2 regions of the Weizmannia sp. WK01 genome follow, and region 2 is predicted to be linked to the other one. Evidence: riboswitches for the same ligand, from Rfam matches in the RefSeq annotation. Region 2 holds a riboswitch; the other holds the start of a gene.

Region 1 (7,448 bases), 1.7 Mb from region 2:
ACAATCAAAATTTTGAATCGGCACTGAATAGGGTCGGCAATGTTGCGAAAAATTTCGAGACGGATGCCGTGCTTTACAAGCAGGGGAAAAAGCGCGTTTTAGGGGAAGACGCCCCGCTTAAAAAAGTGAAATTCTACCGCATCCAGGTCAATAAGCCTTTGAAATTCGGACATTACGCCGTGTATCAAATGGATTACAAGCTGGATGAATTCCAGGCGATGTCTTTTGCTTTTGAGAAGAAGTCGAATAAAAAAATATACGGCAAACTTAAAATTGACCTGTACCATCCAAAGGCGGAGTACCCGCTCGGAAACGGCTATAAAGTCAAGCTGCTCGGCTACTATCCTTCGTTTACAGGGTTTGCCAAAAACGGGGAGCCGCAAACGGATTCGTATATTCCAAACAATCCTGCTTTTCTTTTTAGCTTAATTTCGCCGGAGCATCCGAAAGGGGAAAAAAGCTTTGTTGCCATCCGTCAGACTGTGGAACCGCTCGGAAAAAATGACTACAAGCTGGCTTTTGCCGGGCTTGAAACGCGGAATGTTTCTGCTTTGGCCGTAAGAAAAGACGAGACGCTCTGGGTACTGGCCGTTGGGGGCGCGATCTTTATGATCGGGGTTATTCAAGGCGCGTACTGGAATCACCGCCGTTTCTGGCTGAAGCGGGAGAAAGGCGCCGTGCTTTTGGCAGCCCATACAAATAAAAACTGGTACGGGCTAAAAAGGGAGCTGGAATGGGTGCTCAGCGCATCCGGCATGCCGGCGCTTGTTGACAGAAAAGAACGGAAGAATCCGCAACAGGCCCATACGGCTTAAACAGACAGGAGCAATCGGATGAGGAGGGGGAAAATTGGAAAATCTGGTCGAAACGAGCAGCCGGTTGTTGTTCGCCGCATTTCTTTTGTATTTAATCGGCACTTTACTGTTTGGCGGCGCGATCCGCACACCGAAAAAGGGACAGGGAAGCACTGGGCCGCAAAAAACGAAGTGGGGAAATTTTGCGATCTTCGCAACGGTTGCGGGGTTTATTTGCCAGGCCGGTTATTTTATTACAAGGTGGATCGCATCCGGGCATGCCCCTGTAAGTAATTTATTTGAATTCACTACTTTTTTTGGTATGATGCTTGTTGGAGCCTTTATGGTCATTTATTTTCTTTACAGGAGTGCGGTGCTCGGGCTGTTTGCTTTGCCGGTTGCACTTCTTTTGATTGCCTATGCAAGCATGTTCCCGAAAGACATCAATCCGCTCGTGCCGTCTCTCAGGAGCTACTGGCTGCAGATTCATGTGACAACGGCGGCCGCCGGGGAGGCCATTCTTGCTGTCAGTTTTGCTGCCGGGCTGATTTACCTTGTGAAAAGCACTGATCAGCAAAAATCAAACCGGCAGACTTTCTGGCTGGAATTTGTTATGCTTTGTTTAATCTGCATCGCCGGTTTTATTGTCGCAAAATCCGCTTTCGGCTTGTTTCATTACAAAGCGGATTTCAGCTGGATTGACCGTAACGGGGCAAAAAACACGGGGGAAAATGCCCTCGTCTACCATATGCCGGCTGTTATCGGGCCGCATGGCGGGGAACTTTTAACAGCTGGGAGAATGACGCCGTGGTTTTATGTGCCGGCCTTTATCAATGCCGTCAAACTGAACACGGTGCTCTGGTCTGTTTTGAGCGGCATCATTCTTTACGTGCTGGTCCGGTTGGCGGCCAGAAAGCGGATCGGCGCGCTGTTAAAACCGCTCACCAAAAATATAAATGCGGATTTAATGGATGAGATCGGCTACCGTTCGGTATTGATCGGGTTTCCGGTGTTTACGCTCGGCGCGTTAATCTTTGCGATGATCTGGGCACAAATTGCCTGGAGCAAATTTTGGAGCTGGGACCCGAAAGAAGTGTGGGCACTGGTTACGTGGCTGTTTTATGCCGCTTTTCTCCATTTGCGCATGTCAAAAGGCTGGCAAGGTGAAAAATCCGCCTGGCTGGCCGTCATTGGCTTTGCCATTATTCTGTTTAACCTGATTGCAGTAAATCTTGTCATTGCTGGGCTGCATTCGTATGCCTGATTTTGTAAGCTTTTGAATCCTGCGCATCCCCGGGAGCCCCACCCGGGGATGCGGGCGGCTTGCATGGCCCCGGGAAGCCCGCAAGGATTTTACCGGCTGGATGAATCTTGCTCGCAGCAGGCGGCTGATATTGACTGAGGAGGAATAGCCATGGATGAGGATGTAAAAATTTTAGTGGTTGATGATGAAGAAAGGATCCGGCGCCTGTTACGAATGTATTTGGAAAGGGAAAATTACACGATAGATGAAGCGGAAGACGGCGATACCGCTTTGAAAATGGCGCTTGAAAAAGACTACAGCTGCATTTTGCTCGATATTATGATGCCGGGCAAAGACGGCATTGAAGTGTGCCAGGAATTGCACGAAAAGAAAATGACGCCCGTGATCATGCTGACGGCTAAAGGCGAAGAAGCCAACAGGGTGGAAGGATTTGAAGTTGGCGCGGATGATTATATTGTAAAACCTTTCAGCCCGCGCGAAGTGGTACTGCGGGTGAAAGCCCTGCTCCGCCGGTCGTTGCAAACGGGTTTCTTAAACGCGGATACAAAAGCAAAAGACATTGTCGTTTTCCCGCATATTACCATCGACAATGATGCTCACCGCGTCACAGCGGACGGAAAGGAAGTCAATCTGACCCCGAAAGAGTATGAGCTGCTTTATTTTCTCGCCAAATCTCCGGATAAAGTGTTTGACCGCGAACAGCTTTTAAAAGAAGTATGGCATTATGAATTTTTCGGTGATCTCCGTACGGTGGATACGCATGTCAAACGCTTGCGGGAAAAATTGAATAAAGTGAGCGAAAACGCGGCTAAAATGATCGTTACCGTCTGGGGCGTCGGGTATAAATTTGAGGTTGCGCCGGAATGAGAATTTGGCGGACGGTTGTCGGGAAACTGTGGATGACCATTCTGCTGATGGTTGCCTGCGTTCTGCTCATCCTGACGGTACTGTTGCTCAAGTTTTTTGAAGAATACCATATCAATCAGATTGAGCAGGATTTGTCTAATACGGCGCAAAAAATCTCGAGGATTATGGAGGAGCACCCAAGCGGAAAGATCGGGAAAGAAATTGCCCTCGGCGTTCTGGACCAAAACGAGAAAGTCATGATCGTTTACCGCAAAAATGATATCTTTTATCCGTCCGGTTCCAAATCATACAAAGGGATCCCGTACGCGTCGATTTTAAAGGACAAGCAGCTGTCCCAAGTGTTTAGCGAAAAGAAGAAAGTGAGCAAAGAGTTAACCCCTTCTGGCGGGTCTTCCCGCAATAAGTACCATCATGTGATTGTGACGGCCGTCCCGCTTCATGTGAAGGGGGAAGAACCGGGCGCGGTATTTGTTTACCAGTCATTGGAAGTGCTTCAGGAAATGACGCGGCAAACGACAAAAATCATTTTGCTCGGTGCAGGCATTGCCATTATTTTAACGACCGGCTTTGCTTTCTTCCTTTCAAAAAGGATTGGCGGGCCATTGCATAAAATGCGGGAAGCGGCTTTTGAAGTGGCAAAAGGGCGTTTTGACAAAAAGGTGCCGATTTTAACCCGTGATGAAATCGGGGAACTGGCCACCGCTTTTAATACGATGGGGCGACAGCTTAAATTTAATATGGACGCCTTAAAGCAGGAAAAAGAGCAGCTGCGGAATATTTTAAGCAGCATGGCCGACGGTGTTTTGACCTTTAACCGGGACGGTGCCATTTTAATCATGAACCCGCCGGCTGAGATGTTTCTTCAAAACTGGTATCATAACCAGGCTGCAAAAGACGCCCCGCTTCCTGAAGGGTTGTCCGCATTGCTTGCGAAAGTGGTCGAAACGGAGAAAGAACAGACGGATGAAATTGAAATCAACGGCCGGTACTATGTTATGATTGCAAGCCCGCTTTATAATTTGTCCCGGATCCGCGGCGTTGTCACCATTATCCGCGATATGACGGAAGAACGGAAGCTGGACAAGCTGCGCGATGATTTTATCGCAAACGTTTCGCACGAATTGCGGACGCCGGTTGCCATGTTGCAGGGATACAGCGAAGCGATCATTGATGATATTGCGGCAAGTGAAGAAGAAAAGAAAGAATTTGCCAAAATCATTTACGATGAAACGCTAAGGATCGGCCGGCTTGTCAATGAGCTGCTCGATCTGGCAAGAATGGAAGCAGGGCATTTTTCGTTCAGAATGGAGCCGGTCTCATTTAACAGTTTCATTGAAAGAGTGACACATAAATTTAACGGCATCGCGAAAGAAAAAGGAATCGACCTCGTTTGCGAGACTTCGGACAGCGATCTCACCCTTGAAATCGATGCCGACAGAATTGAACAGGTGCTGACGAATTTAATTGATAACGCCCTCCGGCATACTTCCCCGAACGGTTACGTCAAAGTAAAAGAGGAAGAAGCACCCGGCGGCGTATATGTACACGTCGAAGACAACGGATCCGGTATACCGGATGAGGATTTGCCGTTTGTATTTGAACGCTTTTACAAAGCGGATAAAGCAAGGACGCGCGGCAAATCGGGAACAGGGCTGGGCCTTGCGATTGCCAAAAACATTGTCGAAGGGCATGGTGGCCGGATCTTTGTCAAAAGCAAATTAGGGGAAGGGACCACCTTTTCATTTTTCCTTCCAAAAAAAGGCTGACCTCTGCGCCGGGTCTGCCTTTTTTTGTATATTTTCCCGTTTTTTGCGCATCTTAGAAGATGGCTTTGCTTGAAACGGAATTGAAAAAATGAAAATGGGGTGGATCAATTGCCGGCATACATCAAAATATGCCTTTTCGTTTCATTGACAGCTGCATGCCTGGGGTTTGCCTGTTCGGCAAATGACGTAGCCGCATCCGGGTCGGTTATCCATGAAGCGACAAAAGACTGGATTTTTCCGGCGGCAGGGACGATCTCCGACACATTTAACACAAGATACGGCACACATAAAGGGCTTGATATTGCCGGAAGATACCGCGCAAAAGTATTCAGCGCCCAAGAAGGTACCGTTACCCGTTCCTATCTGTCCGCATCCTACGGCCATGTTGTTTTTATCCGCCATCCGTCCGGTTATGAAACGGTTTACGCCCATCTTGCCGGAAGGGCAGTGAGAGCGGGGCAGCATGTTGAAAAAGGAAAGGTGGTCGGCTATATGGGTTCGACCGGCCATTCAACTGGTATCCATCTTCATTTTGAAGTGCATAACGGGCCATGGACGCCGGATAAGAAAAACGCCATTGACCCGTTTTTGATCTTCGGACCAGGCGCGCCGGGCCAGACGGTTTCCGCCAAGACCCATGATCCTTACGGGGTTTTTGCTGCTTCCACCGTCCCTCAGCCTGCAGCTTACACTGTGAAAAAAGGCGACACGCTCTGGAACATTGCCCTCCATTTTCATACGAGCGTGGGAAGGCTGAAAAGCTGGAACAAATTGCGGTCGGACCGGATTATGGCCGGCCAGGTGCTGAAAATAAAAAATGAATGAAAGTGGTGCGGAATGCTTCACAAAATGGCAGCCGGCATGTATAATAAGCTTGTAATCAAAATTTCATACGATTTATCTTCGGGGCTGGGTGAGATTCCCGACCGGCGGTGATAAGGCAGTTGCCTTTCAGTCCGCGAGCCGGATTTCCGGCAGGATTTGGTGAAATTCCAAAACCGACAGTATAGTCTGGATGGGAGAAGATAAAGGTTGCCAGTGTTTAATGACGTATTAAACGCTTATTTGGACTCGCCTATTACAAAGCCCCCGACATTTTGTCAGGGGCTTTTCATTTTGGTCCGCGGCACCTTTCTTCCTTTGATGATAAATCGGTCACAAGGAGAGAGGAAGTTTAAATGAAGAAATGGGATGTAAAGCAATTCGTTGCGGTCGCGTTGCTCAGTGCTCTGGCTTTTATGCTGATGTTTATTAAATTTCCGGTTCCGCCTTTTCCATCGTTTTTAACAGTGGACTTCAGCGACATTCCGGTATTGGTGGCAGCCCTTCTTTACGGGCCGATGGCTTCTGTTGTAGCGGAACTAATCAAAAATATCCTGAATTATTTATCACTCGGCAGTGAAGCAGGGGTACCGATCGGGAATGTGGCAAACTTTTTTGCAGGGATGCTGTTCGTCCTGCCGACATATCTCATTTACAAACGGATGCGGACAAAAAAAGGCATGACTGTAGGTCTAGTCACTGGCACGGTATCCATGTCGGTATGTATGAGCATTTTAAATTATTTCGTCATTTTACCGGCTTACCTGTACTTCATGAACTTTTCGGTCGGGAATGTAAAAGCGTATATTGTGGCGGGCGTGCTGCCTTTTAATCTTGTGAAAGGCCTCATCGTGACGGCTTTGTTTATGCTCATGTTTACAAAAATGAAAAATTGGATTGACAAAGCATCCGCCATTGGGGGAAAAAGAATATGAAAAAAAGCAGGCTCAAACGGCCTGCTTTTTTTCATTCGTATTTTAACGGATCGCCATCAAAAGGCTTGTCGGAAACTTTAATCGATTCTGTCGGGCATCCTTCAAAGGCATCCATCAGGTCATCTTCCAATATTTCCGGGACTTCCGCAGTGCCTTTATTATCATCCAAAATCACGAAAGAAAGCCCTTCATCGTCATAGTCGAAAATATCAGGAGCGCTGGCGGAACAAGCGCCGCAAGCGATGCATGTATCTTTGTCCACGATTGTAAACTTTGCCATTTTGATTCCTCCTCGTTGTTCAATCATGGCAGAAAAGAAAAACAGGCAGCCTCGTCATGTGCACGAAGGCATGCCGGTGTTTCTCCTTCATTTTAAAACTCTTTTTTTCTTATTTCAATAGCGGGCTGGCGGAGTTCGTGAAACCTGTCGAATCAATGAAAAAAATGGTAAACAAATCGCCTGTTTCCATGTTAAAATAGAACCAACCCCCGATTTTTCCTTGCACTTCCCCCTTTTTTCAGCTAAAGAACAGGAGAGGATTCAGATGCCTTTTTTACAGGCTGTATTGCTGGATTGCTTCAGCAACCTGAATGGAGAACGCACCCCTTATGCTGTTTTTCATCTATTAAACGGCAAAAAATCAGCACAGACGATCCAGGATTCCCATTTTTTCAAGATTGGCAGGCTCTTTCAAACGTTTCCATTTATTTCCCGTGAGGCTTTCACACGCGAAGTAGAGGCCCTATTAAAAGCCGGGTTGCTGCAAAAAAGCGGCCCGGATGCCTGCGTGGTCACAGAAAAAGGTGCTGCCCTGCTTTTGGCAACCGGCAGGATGGAAGAACGGTTTCCTTACCTGGACGGCTTGAAATACCAGGATTCGGCAAATCTGTTTTGGAAAAGGTTGAATCTCATTACCCAGGCCGTATCCAACTTAGTGTATGGAAATAAAGTATATTATCCGGTTCAAAGGGACCCGGCTCTTCAGGCTTGGGCAAAAAA
Region 2 (7,448 bases):
TTGAAGGAAAAATCCGGGTGATTTTTCCGCTGCTTATTTGTCTTCTGCAACATAAGGAAGCAACGCCATTTGACGTGCGCGTTTGATTGCAGTTGTCAATTTACGTTGGTATTTTGCACTTGTACCCGTTACACGACGAGGAAGAATTTTTCCTCTTTCAGAAATGAACTTTTTCAGCAAGTCCACATCTTTATAGTCGATATGGGTAATATGGTTCGCTGTAAAGTAGCATACTTTCCGGCGTTTCCGTCCGCCTCTGCGTCCACCTGCCATTTTTTCACCCTCCTTTTTATCACAACTTTACGGGTCTTCCCGCATTAAAACGGAAGATCATCATCAGAGATGTCAATCGGTTGTCCATCATTTGAGAACGGATCTTCATCAGGCTTTGAATCATTACGCTGATACTGATTTTGATTCTGATTGTACCCCGGGAAAGCACTCCCTTGGTTGTTCCCGTAATTCTGGCTGCTGCCGCGTTCCTGATTCGCACTTCTCGGTTCAAGAAACTGGACGCTGTCTGCCACGACCTCTGTGACATACACGCGCCGGCCGTCCTGAGCTTCGTAGTTGCGTGTCTGAATCCGGCCGTCTACGCCTGCCAGACTTCCTTTTTTTAAGTAGTTGGCCACATTTTCAGCCTGCTTTCTCCAAACAACACAATTGATGAAATCCGCTTCCCTTTCCCCCTGCTGGTTTGTAAACGTACGGTTTACAGCCAGGGTAAAAGTAGCAACCGCTACTCCGCTCGGCGTATAGCGCAAATCGGGATCTTTTGTCAGCCTGCCTACGAGAACAACACGGTTCAACATCAGAATCAACCCCTCTCATGATTCAAAATCCGTTTCACGTGAAACGTTTTATCGTTAAAAATTATTCTTCTTCTCTTACAACAATGTGGCGGATAATATCACCGTTAATCTTCGCCAGACGGTCAAATTCCTGGACTGCAACCGGTTCAGCATTCACGTTGATGATATGGTAGTAACCATCACGGAAGTCCTGAATCTCGTATGCAAGACGGCGTTTTCCCCACTCTTTCGATTCGATGATTTCCGCACCCTGGTTGTTGAGGACATTGTCAAAACGCTCAACAAGCGCTTTTTTTGCCTCATCCTCAATATTTGGGCGGATAATGTACATAATTTCGTACTTTCTCATCTGTTTGTCACCTCCTTATGGACTATGCGGCCCTTTTATTCAAAAGGGCAAGGAGCAATGGTTCAAGCATTCATTACTCACAAGTCGTAAGTATACCATATCCCGCAGGCAAAATCAATTGTCTTAAGACTCCATCCCGCTTTTTGCTATCGCTGACATCCCTATTTTATCAAACATACGTTCCTTTCGCAAGGGCTTTTTTATAAAACGGACTTAAGTTTTTACATCAAAAGCAATAACACCCTTTTCAAATTTATGCTTCTATTTTCCGGATGACATTCGCCATTTCGATCGCGCTCACTGCCGCATCCCAGCCTTTATTGCCTGCTTTCGTCCCGGCTCGCTCAATCGCCTGTTCAATCGTGTCGGTTGTCAGAATCCCGAAAATGACAGGTGTTTCTGTAGAAAGGCTTGCATGGGCGACTCCTTTTGCCGCTTCTGCACTTACATATTCAAAATGCGGGGTCGCGCCGCGGATCACCGCGCCAAGTGCCAATACGGCATCATATTTGTCCGTTTCTGCCATTTTTTTTGCCGCCAGCGGGATTTCAAACGCGCCCGGTACCCAGGCAAGATCAATTGCTTCTTCTTTAACGCCATGCCTTAATAATGCATCCTTTGCCCCGCTTACAAGCCTTGTTGTAATGAATTCATTAAAGCGGGCAGCAACCATGCCGATTTTTAAGCCGGTTCCAACCAGATTGCCTTCAAATATTTGTCCCATTTTGATCTCCTCCTATATATGCAGCAAATGCCCCATTTTTTCCGCTTTCGTACGCAAATATCCTTCATTTTCACGGACAGGCGCGATTTCAACCGGCACTCTTTCCGCAATTCGGATACCGTAACGCGTTAATGCCTCCACTTTATCAGGATTGTTTGTTAAAAGCCGGACTTGTGTTGCCCCGAGATCTTTTAAAATTTGCGCAGCGATGCAGTAGTCGCGCATATCTGCCGGAAATCCAAGCCGGCGGTTGGCCTCCACTGTATCCAATCCTTTTTCCTGCAGCCGGTAAGCTTTCAATTTATTCAGAAGCCCGATCCCCCGGCCTTCCTGACGCATATAAACGAGGACACCGCGCCCTTCTTTTTCAATTCGCGCAAGGCTCCGGGCAAGCTGCGGGCCGCAGTCGCAACGGAGGGAACCGAAACAATCACCGGTCAGGCATTCGGAATGGATCCTTGCCAGCACCGGCTCTTCACTGCTTACTTCCCCTTTTATAAGGGCAACATGTTCTCCCCCTGACAGCAAATCTTTGTAACCGGCAGCCCGGAACGTGCCGTAACGCGTCGGCAGCGTGATTTCCGCTTCTTTTTGAATCAGTTTCTCATGTTTTTTTCTGTACTCGATTAACGATTGGATCGTCACCAGTTTTATGCCGGAATTTTTGGCGATTTCCTCCAGCTGGGGAAGGCGGGCCATCGTGCCGTCTTCATTCATGATTTCGCATATTACGCCTGCCGGATTTGCGCCTGCCAGTTTTGCCAGGTCAACGGCTGCTTCCGTATGGCCAGACCGTTCCAGGACGCCGCCTGCTTTGGCCACTAACGGGAAAATATGCCCCGGCCGGTGAAAGTCTTCGGCTTTTACCGCGTCTTCTGCCAGGTGCCGGACCGTTTTGGCACGTTCAAATGCGCTGATGCCGGTCCGGGTGGCAGCATGGTCAATGCTCACGGTGAAGGCCGTTTCATGGCTGTCGGTATTTTGCCGTGCCATCGGGTAAAGATCGAGCTGCCGTGCTTTTTCCGCCGTAATCGGTGCACAGATGAGCCCGCGTCCTGCTTTGGCCATCAAATTGATCATTTCCGGTGTCGCTTTTTCCGCAAGGCCGATAAAATCACCTTCGTTTTCCCTATTTTCATCATCGACGGCAATCACGACTTTTCCGGCCTTTAAGTCTTCTACTGCTTCTTCAATGGTATGAAACAAGTTTTTCACCCCTTTGTTTACATAAAACCTTGGTCTTTTAAGAGCGCCATCATGCCGCTCTCTTTTTCCGCCCGTTCTCCGTTCCTGAACAGCCCTGCCATATACTTGGCCAAAATATCGCATTCAATATTCACGGCATCGCCAATCTTTTTTTCCGGCAATATCGTATGCTGCTGCGTATGCGGCACCAATGAAACGGTTAATTGCCCGTCCGCAGCCCCGAACACAGTCAGGGAGGTGCCGTCGAGTGCAACCGAGCCTTTTGGGATCAGAAAGGCGGACAGGGAGGAGGGAACAGAAATCGTGATATAAACGGCATTTTCCATCCTTTGTTTCAAACAGACCGTGCCCGTGCCATCAACATGCCCTGTGACAAAATGCCCGCCGAACCGCCCGCCTGCAGCCATTGCTCGTTCAAGGTTGACTTTGCTGCCGATGTTCAGCCCGGCCAATGCCGTGCTGAAAAATGTTTCAGGCATGACATCAGCCGTAAATGCATTTGGCGTATAGGAAGTGACGGTTAAGCAAACACCGTTCACTGCAATGCTGTCGCCAGGCCGTACATCTTGGAGAACCGTCCTGGCCTGTACGGCAAGCTTAAGGGAGCGGGGGCCTCTTTCCACACGTTTCAATATGCCAATTTCTTCAATAATCCCTGTAAACATGCGCCGGCACCTCCTTTTGGACGGCAGCCGTAATTTTTAAATCCGGTCCGATCTGTTCCACTTTTTCAAACCGGAGCGGCAAAGCATCGGCCACCTTGCCAAACCCGTGTCCGCCGAAAGGGGACGGCGCGTTTTTCCCGCCGATCACTTTCGGGGCAATGTAAAAAATATACTGTTGCACTGCGCCTTCTTTTAAAAATGAGCCGTTTACTGCCGCGCCGCCTTCGACGAGTAAAGTCATGATGCCTTTTTCCCCGAGCGCTGCTAACACGTCACGGATCAAGAGGCGGGCATGCGGCATGCGGACCACTTCGACATCAAGCTGCTTCAGACATTGTTCTTTTTCTTTTGGTGCATCGCTTCCGCAAAAAATAATGGTTGGCGCATCGCCGCTTAGCACTTTCGCTTCCGGCGGGATGCGCAAATGGGTGTCTAATACAATGCGAATAGGATTTTTCCTGGAATGGGGCAAACGTGTGGTGAGAAGGGGGTTATCATGGAGAACGGTTTGTATGCCGACAAGTATTGCATCATGCCTGCTTCTTAACCGGCGGGCATCACGCCTTGCTTCTTCACTTGTGATCCATTTGCTGTCACGGGTTTCAGATGCAATTTTTCCGTCTGCCGTCATGGCGGTTTTGACAGTGACAAACGGTGTTTTCGTTTGAATAAAGTGGAAAAAAGGGCGGTACAACTTTTCCGCTTGTTCCTTCAATATCCCGGTTTCCACTTTTACTCCGGCTTGCCTGAGCTTTTCTATTCCTTTGCCTGCGACAAGCGGATTGGGGTCCAATGCAGCGATATATACTGTTTTGATGCCTTTTTCAATTAAAAAATCTGCGCACGGCGGCGTCTTTCCGTAATGGGCACACGGCTCGAGCGTCACAAAAACTTCAGCACCCTCTGCAAGCGGCCCGGCCTGTTCCACCGCAAGCCTTTCCGCATGTTTTTCTCCCGCCTTTAAGTGGGCCGCCATCCCGGCGATCGTGCCGTTTTTCACGACGACACTTCCAACCGGGGGATTCGGGGAAGTCTGCCCGGCCACACTTTCGGCCAAATGGAGTGCAAGCTGCATATAATCTTCTTTTTGCAATCCTTTCATGCCTCCTGTATGCAATTTCCGCCAACATATACCCGTGAAAACAAAAAACCCGCACGAAGATGTGCGGGGCAAAACGGCATCATGAAATACACGTTCCAATGAAACGTTTGATCCTTCTCCCATCCAGACTGTCACTGTCGGCTTTGGAATTTCACCAAATCCACCGCATTCCGGAGAATACGGGTCACGGGCTTTGAGTTTCCTCATCACCGCCGGTCGGGAATTGCACCCTGCCCCGAAGGAAAATATTCGACTGATACCTATTTTAACGGATGATTTGAATTTTTTCAATACAATTTGAATATTCGTCCAAAAGTCCTGTTATACATTAAACCTGAAATGCATGACATCGCCGTCCTGGACAACGTAGTCTTTTCCTTCCAGGCGCACTTTTCCGGCTTCTCTTGCTGCTGCCACGCTGCCATATTTGATTAAATCTTCATACGACACCGTTTCAGCCCGGATAAACCCTTTTTCAAAATCGGAGTGAATAATGCCTGCGCATTGCGGGGCTTTCATGCCTTTTTTGAATGTCCACGCGCGGACTTCCGGTTCCCCAGCCGTAAAATAAGTCGCAAGGCCAAGCAGGCTGTAAGCAGCTTTAATCAGCTGGTCAAGTCCGGATTCCTGGATGCCGAGTTCGGTTAAAAACATCTTTTTCTCATCGTCATCCAGTTCGGCAATTTCTTCTTCAATGCGGGCACAGATGACAATCACTTCCGCGCCTTCCTGTTTGGCATATTCACGCACCTTCCCGACATACGGGTTTGCAGACGGATCCTGAATGTCATCTTCCCCGACATTGGCCACATACAAAACCGGCTTGCTTGTTAAAAGCTGGAACCCTTTGACGATTTTTTGCTGGTCTTCGGTCAGTTCCACCGCCCGTGCCGGTTTTTCCGCTTCAAAAGCCGCCTTTAATTTGGTCAGCACTTCATATTCGGCAACGGCTTCTTTATCCTTCTGTTTTGCGATTTTCTCTACACGCCCGATCCGCTTGTCCACCGTTTCAAGATCGGCCAGGATCAATTCAAGATTGATCGTTTCGATATCATCAATCGGATCGACTTTCCCGGAAACATGTGTAATGTTCTCGTCCTCAAAACAACGAACGACATGGCAGATTGCGTCCACCTGGCGGATATGGGAAAGAAACTTATTCCCGAGCCCTTCCCCTTTGCTTGCGCCTTTGACGATCCCGGCAATATCCGTAAATTCAAAAGTGGTCGGGACCGTTTTTTTCGGATGGTACAGTTCTGTTAATTTTTCCAGCCGTTCGTCCGGCACTTCCACCATGCCGACATTCGGGTCAATTGTACAAAACGGATAGTTCGCAGATTCGGCCCCGGCTTTTGTAATCGCATTAAATAAAGTCGATTTTCCGACATTCGGCAAACCGACAATTCCGGCTGTTAACGCCATTTTATGTCCACTCCTTCAAACATTCTCGTATCTTTCAAGTTTTTCCCGGCTGTATCAAAAACCCCCGGGGTGCCACCGGATGCGCCCGGTTAACATGTTTCGTTTGCCGGCCTTATTTTAACCGCACCCCGGCTCCCAAAAAAAGACACCCATAAAAGGGCTATGCTTCTTCGTGCTTAACGAGGATTTTTTTCAGTTTGCGGGCAAATTCCCTGCGTGGCAGCAGCACGCTATGTCCACATCCTTCACATTTAATGCGGATATCCGCCCCCATCCGGATAATTTTCCAGCGGTTTGTGCCGCACGGATGCTGCTTTTTCATTTCCACAATATCATACAACCCGAAATTTTTATCTTCCATGTTCATCCCCCTTTAGAAATTGGCCGGCCAATGCCTCTTCTTTCTCAGTACGGGAATAAGTCACCATTTTCGGATAAGGTGCATGGATGCGATTTTCGTCCAATGCTTTTTTAATTTCTTTTTTCAGCACTCTCGCAATATACCAGTGTGCCATCGGGAGGGTTTCCGCTACCACCCTGAGTGTAACATCCGTGGTGCCGAGCTGCTGGACGCCCAACAGTTCAGGCTCTGTCACGACCTCTTCGTGCTGTCCGGCAAATGACACCAGTATTTCCTGAATGGCCGCTTCCGCTTTATCGATATCCTCTTCGTACGGAATACGGACATCCACAACGGCAACGCTGTTATGAATGGACAAATTGGTGACTTCGGAAATATTGCCGTTCGGAATGATGTATAATTCGCCGGTCCAGTTTTTGATTTTTGTTGTCCTGAGCCCGATTTCTTCCACAACGCCTTCGTATTTCCCGACCTGCACCGTATCACCGACCGAAAACTGGTCTTCAAAGATAATAAAGAATCCGGAAATAACGTCTTTTACAAGGCTTTGCGCCCCGAACCCGACAGCCAGCCCGACAATTCCGGCACCGGCCAGAAGCCCCTGGACATTGATGCCGAGAATGGACAAAATCGTGACAATGGCAACAAACCAGACGAGATAGGTCAGTGTGTTCACCATCAGCCGCAACAACGTGGCCTCGCGCCGCTCTGAAAACCGGAGAGGGGCTTTGGCACGGACTGCAAAAATTTTGCCAATCGCCTTTTTGCCGAATTTAATGACAAGCGATGCGACAAGCATCACCACAA

The links. A riboswitch is a leader RNA that binds a small molecule or an ion and turns the genes downstream of it on or off. The one in region 2 is predicted to bind FMN.
Region 1: linked by a shared signal. The riboswitch ahead of OF158_RS09425 (ECF transporter S component) and the one ahead of ribD (bifunctional diaminohydroxyphosphoribosylaminopyrimidine deaminase/5-amino-6-(5-phosphoribosylamino)uracil reductase RibD) in region 2 are both predicted to bind FMN.

Annotation. Positions count from the first base shown of each region.
Region 1 covers NZ_CP109616.1:1,993,373-2,000,820, reverse strand. Annotated here, with positions in the region: gene OF158_RS09450 (cytochrome c biogenesis protein ResB) at 1-815, shown strand, start outside; gene ccsB (c-type cytochrome biogenesis protein CcsB) at 859-2,058, shown strand; gene OF158_RS09440 (response regulator transcription factor) at 2,209-2,925, shown strand; gene OF158_RS09435 (ATP-binding protein) at 2,922-4,691, shown strand; gene OF158_RS09430 (peptidoglycan DD-metalloendopeptidase family protein) at 4,800-5,516, shown strand; FMN riboswitch at 5,587-5,722, shown strand; gene OF158_RS09425 (ECF transporter S component) at 5,870-6,448, shown strand; gene OF158_RS09420 (ferredoxin) at 6,480-6,728, opposite strand; gene OF158_RS09415 (YpbB family protein) at 6,994-7,448, shown strand, end outside.
Region 2 covers NZ_CP109616.1:3,680,343-3,687,790, forward strand. Annotated here, with positions in the region: gene rpsR (30S ribosomal protein S18) at 34-273, opposite strand; gene ssb (single-stranded DNA-binding protein) at 318-812, opposite strand; gene rpsF (30S ribosomal protein S6) at 874-1,161, opposite strand; gene ribE (6,7-dimethyl-8-ribityllumazine synthase) at 1,415-1,885, opposite strand; gene OF158_RS17460 (bifunctional 3,4-dihydroxy-2-butanone-4-phosphate synthase/GTP cyclohydrolase II) at 1,898-3,091, opposite strand; gene OF158_RS17465 (riboflavin synthase) at 3,109-3,756, opposite strand; gene ribD (bifunctional diaminohydroxyphosphoribosylaminopyrimidine deaminase/5-amino-6-(5-phosphoribosylamino)uracil reductase RibD) at 3,737-4,858, opposite strand; FMN riboswitch at 4,966-5,105, opposite strand; gene ychF (redox-regulated ATPase YchF) at 5,180-6,280, opposite strand; gene OF158_RS17480 (DUF951 domain-containing protein) at 6,441-6,641, opposite strand; gene OF158_RS17485 (mechanosensitive ion channel family protein) at 6,631-7,448, opposite strand, start outside.